2 linked regions of the Pleomorphomonas sp. PLEO genome follow. The protein of the gene in region 2 interacts with the protein of the main gene of each other region in a pairwise test. Links are inferred from orthologs where the notes say so. Each region holds a gene or a part of one and is shown on either strand. Other genes may lie near its edges.

Evidence for each region.
Region 1: the proteins of AB6N07_RS20825 (region 2) and phnG interact in binary tests that used the Escherichia coli proteins (3 or more experiments, as listed by UniProt). The link is inferred for Pleomorphomonas sp. PLEO from one-to-one orthologs.

The regions. Positions count from the first base shown.
Region 1 is NZ_CP166625.1:3,556,385-3,561,706, forward strand. What follows is about bases 1-2,974. They hold phnG (phosphonate C-P lyase system protein PhnG), read left to right. Parts: upstream 1-1,240; coding sequence 1,241-1,708; downstream 1,709-2,974. Other genes in these bases: pdxY (pyridoxal kinase PdxY), read left to right, coding at 1-356; phnF (phosphonate metabolism transcriptional regulator PhnF), read right to left, coding at 375-1,112; phnH (phosphonate C-P lyase system protein PhnH), read left to right, coding at 1,708-2,316; AB6N07_RS16560 (carbon-phosphorus lyase complex subunit PhnI), read left to right, coding at 2,320-2,974. Also shown: more of AB6N07_RS16560, read left to right, coding at 2,975-3,438; AB6N07_RS16565 (alpha-D-ribose 1-methylphosphonate 5-phosphate C-P-lyase PhnJ), read left to right, coding at 3,435-4,283; phosphonate C-P lyase system protein PhnK, read left to right, coding at 4,280-5,056. UniProt on the Escherichia coli protein: Together with PhnH, PhnI and PhnL is required for the transfer of the ribose triphosphate moiety from ATP to methyl phosphonate.
Region 2 is NZ_CP166625.1:4,481,107-4,488,633, forward strand. What follows is about bases 2,798-5,628. They hold AB6N07_RS20825 (sugar ABC transporter ATP-binding protein), read left to right. Parts: upstream 2,798-3,362; coding sequence 3,363-4,895; downstream 4,896-5,628. Other genes in these bases: rhaS (rhamnose ABC transporter substrate-binding protein), read left to right, coding at 2,798-3,017; AB6N07_RS20830 (ABC transporter permease), read left to right, coding at 4,951-5,628. In the rest of the region: AB6N07_RS20805 (L-rhamnose isomerase), read left to right, coding at 1-215; rhaD (rhamnulose-1-phosphate aldolase), read left to right, coding at 222-1,079; AB6N07_RS20815 (DeoR/GlpR family DNA-binding transcription regulator), read left to right, coding at 1,157-1,969; more of rhaS, read left to right, coding at 2,022-2,797; more of AB6N07_RS20830, read left to right, coding at 5,629-5,931; AB6N07_RS20835 (ABC transporter permease), read left to right, coding at 5,928-6,944; AB6N07_RS20840 (FGGY-family carbohydrate kinase), read left to right, coding at 6,970-7,527. UniProt on the Escherichia coli protein: Part of the ABC transporter complex RbsABC involved in ribose import. Responsible for energy coupling to the transport system.

The DNA.
Region 1 (5,322 bases), 930 kb from region 2 along the record:
CGATCGCCGATCTGCATGCGCTTGGCCCCAAGGTCGTGCTCGTCACATCGCTGATCGTCGATGGTACGCCGGATGACACGCTCGATATCGTCGCCTCCGATGGCGACAACCTGTGGCTTGCCCGCTCTCGGCGGCTGCCTCTATCGATCAACGGCGCCGGCGATGCCATCGCGGCGCTGTTCTACGTGCATTGGCTGACCACGCGCTCGGTGCCTGAGGCATTGTCGCGCTCAGTCTCTTCAGTGTTCGGCCTCCTGAAGCGAACCGTCGAGGTCGGTAGCCGGGAAATCGTGCTGATCGCCGCCCAAGACGAGATCGTCCGGCCATCGACCATCATTTCGGCCGTTCAAATTTGATCGACATGACCTCAGCGGTCAGGCGGTTACCCTGAGGCTGATCCGGTCGGCGGAGAAGCGCGTCCGCGAGCATTGCACCGGCCGACCATCCAGATCGGTATTGACGGCCCGCGTCTCCAGCACAATGGCGCCGGGCGACAAGTGCATCAGTTCGCGCTCGCGGGCATCGGCGTGGCGGGCCGACACTTCTGTGCTCAGCCGGAGATAGTCTGGCAGGTCACAGGCGGCGAAAGCTCGGGTGATCGAGCCAGTGGCGGCAATATGGCGAGCGATGTCGGGAAAGCGATCGGCCGGAAAGAAGTGGTGCGAACAGGAGACGGGTCGGCCATCGACGTAGCCGGATTCCTCCACTTCAATAACCGATTGCTCTGGAGCGATCTGCAATTGAGCAGCCACCTCGGCCGAAGCCTGAAGCTCGCCTGAGCGTAGCAGGCGGGTCGTCACCGAAGATGCCTGATCGCCGACACCAGCTGAGAAACGGGTTCGTTTCGAGATCGGCAACGTCAGCTGGCGACCACCTGTAATGATGGTGCCGTGTCCCTGAATGCTCTCGACGAGCCCTTCTTCCGCCAGAAAGGCGAGGGCGGCCCGTACGGTGTGCCGGTTGACCCCGAAGCGCTCGGCGAGATCGAAGGCTGGCGGTAATCGGCCAGTTTCCCGGAATTCACCGTCGGCAATCGATACGCGGATGCGATCGGCAATTTGCCGCCAGAGGGAGACGCCCGAATGTCGCTCGACCGGCTTTGGCTGGGCCATGTCACCTCGCTGTCACGGAGTTCCGTTAAGACTCTCGTTATTGTGTAGTTGTCTAGATTAATAGACAAATATGCAAGATGCAAGCCTGCCCTGCCAAAGCGGCAAGCGGGTGTTACCGGAGCGAGCCGATGGATGCCGCTGCTGTTGTTGATGATCCTGAGATGGAACGCCGCCGGCGCCGCATGGGGCTTCTGGCTCGCGCCAATGCCGCCGAACTTGAGGCTGCCTGGACGAAGCTCACCGTTCCGCCAGAAGTGACCGATCTGCGCGGTCCGGAGACCGGGCTCGTCATGTTGACCGGCCGTATCGGTGGCGATGGCGCCCGCTTCAACCTTGGCGAGGCGACGGTGAGCCGGTCGACGGTACGGCTGGCATCTGGTCATGTGGGTTTTGGCCAGTTGCTCGGCAGCGACCGGAATCGCGCCCGCCGCGCTGCCGTCTTCGACGCCCTTGCTGGCACGGAGAAGGGGCGTTTGGTGGTGGACCAGCTTTGCGCGGTCATTGAAACGCGTCTCGCCGACGAGCATGAGCAACAGGAAGCCGAGACGGCGTCAACGCGCGTCGATTTCTTCACGCTGGTGCGGGGAGAAGACTAATGCCCCACGACATTCCTTCACTTGAAGCCTCTCTGGACGGTGGATTCGGTCAACCGGTGTTCGAAGCGCAGGCGACCTTTCGCCTCGTGATGGACGCCATGGCCCGGCCAGGCAGCTGCCATCGCATTAAGGCCGACGTAACGGCTCCAGGTCTCGCCGGCCCAGCCCAGACGGCGCTGGCGCTCACACTTTGCGACGCCGACACGCCGGTCTGGTGCAGTGATGCATCGCCAGCGCTCGGCGCTTGGTTCGCCTTTCATACCGGAGCCTCCCTGACGGCAAATCCCGACCAAGCGGCGTTCGCGTTCATTGGACTGAACGGCATCACGCCGGAGGACTTGCCTCTCGGGACCCAGGATTACCCCGACCGCTCAGCGACACTCGTCGTTGAGGTGGGATGCCTTGGCGAGGGCGAGCGCTTCGGCCTCACGGGTCCCGGCATCGACGGCCATTATGACATCGCCATCGAGGGATTGCCCGAAGGCTTTGCCGCCTTTCGCGCCGCCAACCGAGCGCTCTTTCCGCGTGGCCTCGACGTGGTGCTGACGGCTGGTCGTGATCTCGTCGCCCTGCCACGCTCCACTCATTTCATCCCTTCGGAAGGCTGAGCCATGTATGTCGCCGTCAAAGGTGGCGAGGCCGCCATCGACAATGCCCACCGCCTCCTCGCCGACCGCCGTCGCGGTGACCGGAACCTGCCGGCTATCACCGAGGCGCAGATCACCGAACAGCTGTCGCTTGCCGTCGACCGGGTGATGGCCGAGGCCTCGCTCTACGATCCGGGTCTCGCAGCACTGGCCATCCGGCAGGCGCGCGGCGACATGATCGAGGCGATCTTCATACTGCGCGCCTATCGGACAACGCTGCCGCGCTTCGGGATGAGCCGGCCACTCGATAGCCACGCAATGCGGGTCGAGCGGCGTATTTCCGCCACTTACAAGGATCTGCCGGGTGGCCAGCTTCTCGGCCCCACCTTCGACTATACCCATCGTCTGCTCGATCCCACACTGTCGGGCGATCCCGACATTGCGGAGCCGGCTTGTCGCGATGGCGGCATCGGAGACCTGGCTCGCGTCTCCGACATTCTTGATGGTGAGAGCCTGATCGAAACGGAGATCGACGAAGGCACCGAGCCCGGCGATATCACCCGCACCCCGCAGGAGTTTCCCTTGTCACGCGCCGAACGGCTGCAGTCGCTCGCTCGTGGCGATGAAGGGTTCCTGCTGGCGCTCGCCTATTCCACCCAGCGCGGCTACGGGCGAAGCCATCCCTTTGTTGGCGAGATCCGGATCGGCATAGCGACCGTGGAGATCGACATTCCCGAACTGGGGTTTGCTGTGGCGATCGGCGAGGTGCGCGTCACCGAGTGCCAGATGGTCAATCAGTTCAAAGGATCGGCCGAACGGCCGCCGCAATTCACACGCGGCTACGGGCTGGTGTTCGGCCAGAGCGAGCGCAAGGCCATGGCCATGTCGCTTTGCGACCGGGCGCTCAGGGCCGCCGAATATGGCGAGGAGATAACCGCCCCCGCCCAGGACGAGGAATTCGTCCTCTCCCATTGCGACAACGTCGAAGCGACTGGCTTCGTGGAGCACCTGAAGCTGCCGCACTACGTCGACTTCCAGGCTGAACTGGGCCTTGTCCGCCGGTTGCGTACTGCCTGGCAGGAACGTGGCAATTTGGTCGAGGCTGACGAGGGTGACGAACCGATCGGGGAGGCCGCCCAATGAACGCCGTCACCTATAACTTCGCCTATCTCGACGAGCAGACCAAACGGATGATCCGCCGCGCCATCCTGAAGGCGATCGCCGTTCCCGGCTATCAGGTGCCGTTCGCCGCTCGTGAGATGCCGATGCCCTATGGCTGGGGTACGGGTGGCGTGCAGGTCACCGCCGCCGTCATCGGACCGGACGACGTGCTTAAGGTAATCGACCAGGGCGCCGACGACACCACCAACGCGGTTTCGATCCGAGCCTTCTTCCGCAAGGTGGCGGGCGTTACCACCACGACGCATACCGCTGAGGCGACCGTCATTCAGACGCGCCATCGCATTCCGGAACATCCACTCAAGGAAGGCCAGATCCTCGTTTATCAAGTGCCGATCCCCGAGCCCTTGCGCTTCCTCGAGCCGCGCGAGACCGAGACGCGAGTGATGCACGGCCTTGAGGACTATGGCCTGATGCACGTCAAGCTCTACGAGGACATCGCCCATCACGGCCGGATCGCCACGGCCTACGCCTATCCGGTGAAAGTAGCCGGACGCTATGTGATGGACCCTTCGCCCATACCGAAATTCGACAATCCGAAGATGACGATGAGCCCGGCGCTGCAGCTGTTCGGTGCTGGCCGCGAGAAACGCATCTACGCCGTGCCGCCCTATACTGAAGTGAAGAGCCTAGACTTCGAGGATCACCCCTTCGAAGTGCAAACCTTCAGCGAGCCCTGCGCCCTGTGCGGTGCCCGCAACGTCTATCTCGACGAGGTGGTGCTCGATGATCGCGGCGGCCGCATGTTCGTCTGTTCGGATACCGACAACTGCGAGAGCCGCCGCACCGAGATCGGAGCCCAATCATGACCGAAGCTCCCATTCTCGAAGTGCGCGATCTTGCCAAGCATTATGGTGCCCGCCTTGGCTGCGTGGACATCTCGTTCGATCTCTGGCCCGGCGAAGTGTTGGCAGTGGTCGGCGAGAGTGGCTCGGGCAAGACGACCCTGCTCAATTGCTTGTCGACACGGCTTGAGGCCGACAGCGGCTCGGTGGTTTACGCCATGCGCGATGGCAGCCTGCGCGATCTGACAAGCATGCCGGAGGCCGAGCGCCGCTTCCTGATGCGCACCGACTGGGGATTTGTGCATCAGAACCCGTCCGAAGGTCTTCGTATGGGTGTTTCGGCCGGCGCCAACGTCGGCGAGCGACTGATGGCCATCGGCGACCGGCACTACGGCCGCATTCGCGGCACGGCGCTCGACTGGCTTTCGCGTGTCGAGATTGCCGCTGATCGCATTGATGACGGCCCTCGTGCCTTTTCCGGCGGCATGCGTCAGCGCCTGCAGATCGCTCGTAATCTCGTCACCGCTCCACGCCTCGTGTTCATGGACGAGCCGACCGGTGGCCTCGATGTTTCGGTGCAGGCGCGCCTCCTCGACCTGATGCGTGGTCTCGTCCGCGATCTCGGCCTCTCGGTGATCATCGTGACCCACGACCTCGCCGTCGCCCGTCTGCTCAGCCACCGGATCATGGTGATGAAGGACGGTCGCGTCATCGAGGAGGGGTTGACCGATCGCGTGCTCGACGATCCGCGCCAGCCCTACACGCAACTCCTCGTCTCCTCCATTCCGCAAGCCTGACCGGAGAACGCCATGCTGCCGCTTCGTGTGCGCGACATCGCCAAGACATTCGTCATGCATCTGCGCGGCGGTCTCCGTCTGCCAGTGTTTTCCAATGTCTCCTTCGAGGTGGGCTCCGGCGAGTGCCTGGTGCTCGGCGGCCCGTCGGGTGTCGGCAAGAGTTCCATCCTCAAGATGCTCTATGGCAACTACGGCGTCGACGCCGGCGAGATCCTCGTCGCTCACGCCGGCCATCCGGTCGACCTTGCGAAAGCTCTGCCGCGCGA
Region 2 (7,527 bases):
TCAAGGCCATGCTGGAGCCGGCCACCAAGCTCAAGGCGGCCGAGGCATCCGGTGACTACGCCCTGCGCATGGCGCTGTTTGAAGAACACAAGACGAGCCCCTGGGCGGCCGTCTGGGATCATTATTGCGAAAGCCGGAACGTGCCAGTCGGCGCCGCCTGGTTCGACGTCGTCAAGACCTACGAGCGCGACGTGCTCGCCAAGCGGGAGTCCTGAGCCACTATGACTGCGAACATGATCGACGCCTGGTTCGTCAAGGCGATGGTGAAGGCCACCACCGACTGCTGGGAGAAGGGCTGGGATGAGCGCAACGGCGGCAACATCAGCCTGCGCCTCACCGACGATGACATAGCGCCCTTCCTTGCCGGTATTCGCGAGCCGCGCCGTCTGCCGATGACCGAGCCGCTGCCGGGCATTGCCGGGCAGAGCTATATCGTCACCGGTACCGGCAAGTTCTTCCGCAACGTCCAGCTCGATCCGGAGAACAACCTCGGCGTCGTGCGGGTTGGCGCCGACGGCAGCTACCTCGAAGTGCTGTGGGGCTATCGCGATGGCGGCGCGCCGACATCGGAATATTCGAGCCATTTCAAGGGCCACATCGCCCGGCAGAACGCCACCAACGGCAGCGACCGTGTCGTGTTGCACTGCCATGCCACCAACCTGATCGCGCTGACCTACGTTCTCGACTGGAGCGACGCCAACGTGACGCGGGCCTTGTGGGAAGGCTCCACCGAATGCCTAGTGGTATTCCCGGATGGCGTCGGCACTATGCCCTGGTTGGTGCCCGGCACGGACCAGATGGGCGATGCCACCTGCCATCTGCTGGCCAAGCGGCCGCTGGTGCTATGGCCGTTCCATGGCGTGTTCGGTGTCGGCCCCACGCTCGATGACGCCTTCGGTCTGGTCGACACCGCCGAGAAGGCTGCGGAGATCCTGGTGAAGGTCCTGTCGATGGGCGGCCCGCGTCAGACAATGACGACGCAGAACCTGATCGACCTCGCCGCCCGCTTCAAAGTGGTGCCGCAGCCTGAAGCCATGGCGCTCGACGGCTGGAAGCTCACCGATCGCAAGCCTGGCTAACGCAATCGAGGCCGGCGCTTGCCCCCGCGGCGCCGGCACGCCATCGTCCCAGCCCCACTTGGAGCCGAGACAGTCCCATGCATGAACGCGAACGCCACCGCATCATCCTTTCCGCCGTTCAGGAACGCCCGATCCTGACGGTGCAGGACATCGTCGAACTGACCGACGCCTCCGAGGCGACGATCCGTCGCGACATCAGTGCACTGGCGCTCCAGAACCGCTTGAAAAAGGTGCGCGGTGGCGCCGAGGCGCTGCATCCGCCACAGATCGGCGTGCTGGCGGCTCGATCGTTCCGCGCCGACGAGACGGTCAACTCGGCGCAGAAGCGCGCCATTGCCCGCGAGGCGGTGAAGCTTTGCCACGACGGCGAAGCCATTGCCATCAACGGCGGCACCACCACCTTTCCCATGGTGCACTTTCTGGCGCAGTTGCGGCTGAAGGTGATGACCAACTCGTTCCCGATCGCCGAGCATCTGATCAAGCATTCCAAATGCACGGTGATGCTGCCGGCTGGCGCCGTCTATCGCGAACAGAACATCATCCTGTCGCCGTTCGACAGCGACGGCACCGGCCATTTTTATGCGCGCCGCTTCTTCATGGGCGCCCGCGGCGTATCGCCACTCGGCGTCATGGAATCGGACTCGCTGATCATTCAATCCGAGCAACGGCTGATGCGGCAGGCTGACGAACTCGTCGTCCTGGTCGACAGCTCCAAGTTCAAGACACGGTCCAGTCTGATCCTCTGCCCACTCGAACGCGTGAGCACGATCATCACGGACGACGGCATCGACGAGCGCGACCGGCGGATGGTGGAAGCCGCCGGTATCGAGCTGATCGTCGCATCCACGGACCGAAAAGAAGACATCCAGCAATCCCCGACCGTCGCCTGACAGAGGAGTGAGGCGAAGGTCGACGGAAGGTCGCAACGGGAGGAGACCCCAAATGACCCTGTTCAAGAAACTGATTGTTACCACGGCCGCTGCCATCGCGCTGATGGCCGGTTCGGCCAGCGCCGAGAACCTCAAGATCGCGCTCGTGGTCAAGACGCTCGGCAACGGCTTCTTCGATGCCGCCCACAAGGGCGCCCTGGAAGCGGCCAAGGAACTCGGCAATGTCGACATCATCTACACCGGCCCGACCACCTCGACGGCCGAAGCGCAGATCGACGTCGTCAACTCGCTGATCGCTCAGAAAGTCGACGCCATCGCCATCTCCGCCAATGACAAGGACGCCCTGGTGCCGGCCCTCAAGAAGGCCATGCAGCGCGGCATCACCGTCATCTCCTGGGACTCGGGCGTGGCGCCGGAAGGCCGTCTACTGCACCTCAACCCGTCGTCCAACCCGCTGATCGGCAATATGTGCGTGAAGCTGGCTTCCGACGGTCTCGGCTCGGACAAGGGCGACGTCGCCATCCTCTCGGCCGCCTCGACGGCGACCAATCAGAACATCTGGATTGAGGAGATGAAGAAGGTCCTGCCCAACTATAAGAACGTCAACCTCGTCGACACGGTCTACGGCGACGACCTCGCCGACAAGTCCTACCGCGAAACGCAGGGCCTGATCGCCAAGTATCCCAACCTCAAGGCGATCATCGCCCCGACGTCGGTCGGCATCGTCGCCGCTGCCCAGGCCATTGAAGACGCTGGCCTCGTCGGCAAGGTCAACGTCACCGGCCTCGGCCTGCCGTCGGAAATGGCTGGCCACGTCAAGGCCGGCTCGTCCAAGGCGTTCGCCATCTGGAATCCGATCGACCTCGGCTATTCGGCGACCTACATCGCCTATGAGCTGAAGACCGGCAAGGCCGAGGCCAAGCCGGACGCGGAGATTTCCATCGGCCGCATGGGCAAGATCAAGCTCGACGCCAACAACGAGGCGGCGATGGCCGACCCGTTCGTCTACGACGCCGGGAACGTCGAGGAATTCGCCAAGATCTTCTGATCCAGACATCAAAACCCCGGGCCCGGTTTTGGCCGGGTCCGGGATTGAATAGCCCAGACAGACGCCTCTCCTGTCCCTCCCCCACAAGGCGGAGGGGACGCGGTCGCCACCGATCGGAACTCTCTCCTCCCGGCTTCCGTCGTCCAACCCGATGCGCTCCCCTCCAGCGCAGTCGGCGGATCGTGCAGGGTCCCCTCCCCCTTGTGGGGGAGAGACAGGAACGGGGCAGTTCCGTCGATCTGATCCGAGCCAGCCGCAGCCCCGGAGAATGCGTCGTTACGACGGCAGTTCTCCGATCCCGCCCCGGTTCTTCGGGTCTCATGCCTCCAGCAGCAAAAAGCGCCGATGAACGCCATGCTTCCAACGGACACACCCATTCCAGAGCCCATCCTGAAGATGACGGGCATCTCCAAGACATTTCCCGGCGTCAAGGCGCTGTCCGACGTGGCGCTTGAACTGCGTCCCGGCCACGTCACGGCGCTGATCGGCGAAAACGGTGCCGGCAAGTCGACACTGGTCAAGATCCTGACCGGTATCTACCAGCCGGACGGCGGCAGCATCCAGATCGACGGCAAGGAAGTCGCTCTGCCGACCGCCGAGGCGGCGCAGGAACTCGGCATCACCGCCATCCATCAGGAGACCGTGCTATTCGATGAGCTGACGGTTGCCGAAAACATCTACATCGGCCATCAACCGCGCAATCGCTATGGACTGATCGACTGGTCGGCCATGCACGCCCGCGCCGCCGCCATCCTGCACGGCATCGATGCGCCGATCTCGACGCGCACCCGGCTGAAAGATCTCTCCATCGCCCAACGCCATCTGGTGGCGATCGCCCGCGCGCTGTCCATCGACGCCCGCATCGTCATCATGGACGAACCGACCGCCGCCCTCTCCTACAAGGAGGTGGAAGAGCTGTTCGGCATCATCGACAGGCTGAAGAAGGCCGGTAAAGCCATCCTGTTCATCAGCCACAAGTTCGAGGAAGTCTGGCAGATCTGCGATTACTTCGCCGTGTTCCGTGATGGCGGCCAAGTGGGCGCTGGCCGGCTCGACGCGGTGTCCCACAACGACCTCGTCAAGATGATGGTCGGCCGTGATGTGACGCAGGCCTTCCCCAAGTTGCCCGCCGAGATCGGCGAGGTGGTGCTGAAGGTCGATGGCTACTGCCATCCGACCGAGTTCGACCAAGTGTCGCTCGAGCTGCGGCGCGGCGAGATCCTCGGTCTTTATGGCCTCGTCGGGGCCGGACGCTCGGAATTCTGCCAAGCGTTGTTCGGGGTCACCCGCCCATCGGCCGGCAAGGTCAGTTTGTTGGGCAAGCCGATCACCGTGCACTCGCCGTCCGACGCCATCGACGCCGGCATCGTCTATGTGCCGGAAGAGCGCGGACGCCACGGCGCCATCACCGCCATGTCGATCGCTTCCAACATTTCGCTGCCGTCGCTGAAAGTCACCAGCCGGCACAATTTCCTGCGCATGGCCGAGGAGTTCGACCTCGCCCGCAAATATGCCGAGCGGCTCGATCTGCGCGCCGCCTCGCTCAGCCAGCCCGTCGGCACACTCTCGGGTGGCAACCAGCAGAAGGTGGTGATCGGCAAGTGGCTGGCGACACTACCGAAAGTGATCATCCTCGACGAACCGACCAAGGGCATCGACATCGGCTCCAAGGCCGCCGTGCACGCTTTCATGAGCCAGCTCGCCGTCGAGGGCCTTGCCGTCATCATGGTGTCGAGCGAGATCCCGGAGATTCTCGGGATGAGCGATCGCGTCATCGTCATGCGCGAAGGCCGAATGGCCGGAGTCTTCGAGCGCGAGGGCCTGACGCCGGAAGCGCTGGTGCGCGCGGCAACCGGCAACAAGGAGGCCGCCGCGTGACCTCTTGCCCCGCCCGCCCTGCAATTTTCGCCCCGGAGCTTATCCGATGAATACCATCCGCAGCCTTCTCGCGCGGCGCGAAGCGCTCCTGGTGCTGGCTTGTATCCTGCTGCTCGCCGCCATCACCGCCCGCTTCCCCGCCTTTTCGACGCCAAAGAATCTTGCCGGCGTCTTCAACGACACCTCGATCCTGATCATGATGGCCCTGGGCCAATCGGCGGTGATCCTGACCAAATCGATCGATCTGTCGGTCGCCGCCAACGTGGCGCTGACTGGCATGACCGTGGCCATGCTGAACCACGTCGCGCCCGGCCTGCCGGTCATCGTGTTGATCGTCGTCGCTCTCGGCATGGGCATGCTGCTCGGCGCCATCAACGGCTTCCTGGTGTGGTGGCTCGACATCCCGGCGATCGTCGTGACGCTCGGCACCATGACCATTTTCCGTGGTCTCGCCTTCGTGGAATCCGGCGGCGCCTGGGTCAATGCCCACGAGATGTCGGCAGCCTTCCTTGAGCTGCCTCGGGCGATGTTCCTGGGTTTGCCGGTTCTGTCGTGGGTCGGCCTGCTCGCCATCGTGCTGGCAGTGATACTGTTCACCCGCACTGGTCTCGGTCGCGCCTTCTATGCCACCGGCGGCAATGCCGTGGCCGCCATCTATGCCGGCATCGACATCGGCAAGACGCGGTTCCTCGCCTTTGTACTGTCAGGCGCGATGGCCGGCCTCTGTGGCTATCTCTGGGTGTCGCGCTATGCCGTTGCCTATGTCGATGTTGCCTCGGGCTTCGAGCTCGACACCATCGCCGCCTGTGTCATCGGCGGAGTCTCGACGATCGGCGGCGTTGGTACGGTCGGCGGCGTCGTGCTGGGAGCCTTGTTCCTCGGCATCATCAAGAACGCCCTGCCGGTGATCGGCATCTCTCCGTTCTGGCAGATGGCGATTTCGGGCGCCATCATCATCACCGCCGTCGTCATCAATGCCCGCGGCGAACGCGTCAAGGGCCGGATCATCCTCCGTCGCAAGGAGCTTCCGCTATGAGCGATCAATCCGCCGTCCTCTCGCCACGCCACATTCCCGACCGCCTCGACGGCCCATTCAAGCGAGCCCTGAAGAGCTGGGAAACGCTGCTGCTTGCCGTGGCGATCGCCATCGCTATCGCAAATTCGCTGGCCTCGCCCTACTTCCTCGATCCCTGGAACCTGTCGGACGCAACGTTCAACTTCACGGAAAAGGCCATCCTGGCGCTGGCCATGACCTTCGTGATCATCACCGGCGAGATCGATCTCTCGGTGGCCTCGATCATCGCGCTGGCCTCGACAGCCATGGGCGCCGCCGCCGAAGCGGGCGCCGGCACGCCGGTGCTACTCTTCATAGGTCTCGGCGTTGGGTTCGGCTGCGGTCTGTTCAACGGCTTCCTGGTGGCCAAGCTCGGCCTGCCGGCCATTGTCGCCACCATCGGCACCATGAGCCTCTACCGCGGCATCGCCTATGTTGTGCTCGGCGATCAGGTCTACAAGAACTATCCGACCGACTTCGCGGTGTTCGGACAGGGCTATGCCTTCTGGATCTTCTCGAACGAGTTCGTCACCTTCCTCGTGCTGGCGGTCATTGCCGGTGTAGTGCTGCACAAGACAATCTTCGGCCGGCAGGTCTACGCCGTCGGCAATAACGCTCTCGCGGCGAGCTTCTCGGGCGTCAGGGTGCGGCGCATCAAGTTCATCGTCTTCCTGATGACCGGCGTCGCCGCCGGCCTCGCTTCGGTGATGCTGACTTCACGGCTTGGTTCCACTCGCCCGTCGATCGCCGTCGGCTGGGAACTCGACGCGGTAACCATGGCCGTGCTCGGTGGCGTCGGCATCAACGGCGGCACAGGCAACATCCTTGGCGTCGTCATCGCCGCCTTCGTGATGGGCCTCGTCACCTTCGGCCTCGGGCTGCTCAACGTGCCCGGCATCGTCATGAGCATCTTCATGGGGCTGATGCTGATCCTGGTGATTGCCCTGCCGCTCGTCGTGCATCGTATCAACAACCGTCGCCGCACCGCCCGCTAATAACCTACCAAGTATAATGGAGAAAATAATGGCGCCGGTGCCGAGGTTCATCGCTGTTCTCGATGTGGGCAAAACCAACGTCAAGCTGGTGGTCCATGACCTTGAGACCGGCGGGGACGTGTTCGTCCGCACGCGGCCGAACGTCGTCATCGACGCACCGCCCTATCCTCACTACGACGTGGAGGGAATGTGGGCGTTCTTCCTGGATACGTTGAAGGAAGCGGCGACGAACCAGAGGATCGACGCCCTTTCCTTCACCACCCACGGCGCCACCTTTGCCCTACTGGCCGGCAACCAGTTGGCGCTGCCGGTGCTTGACTATGAGTTCCGCGGCCCCGACGCGCTTGATGATGCCTATGTCGCCGCGCGGCCATCCTTCGCCGAGAGTTTCACGCCGCGCCTGCCCGGCGGGCTCAATGCCGGTGCCCAGCTTTACTGGCAAGCCCGCTCATACCCGGATGCCTTTGCGAAGGTGACGGCGATTGTCCCCTATCCGCAATACTGGGCCTTCCGGTTCACTGGCGTGCTGGCGAGCGAGCCGACCTCGCTCGGCGTGCATACCGACCTCTGGGCGCCAAAGAGA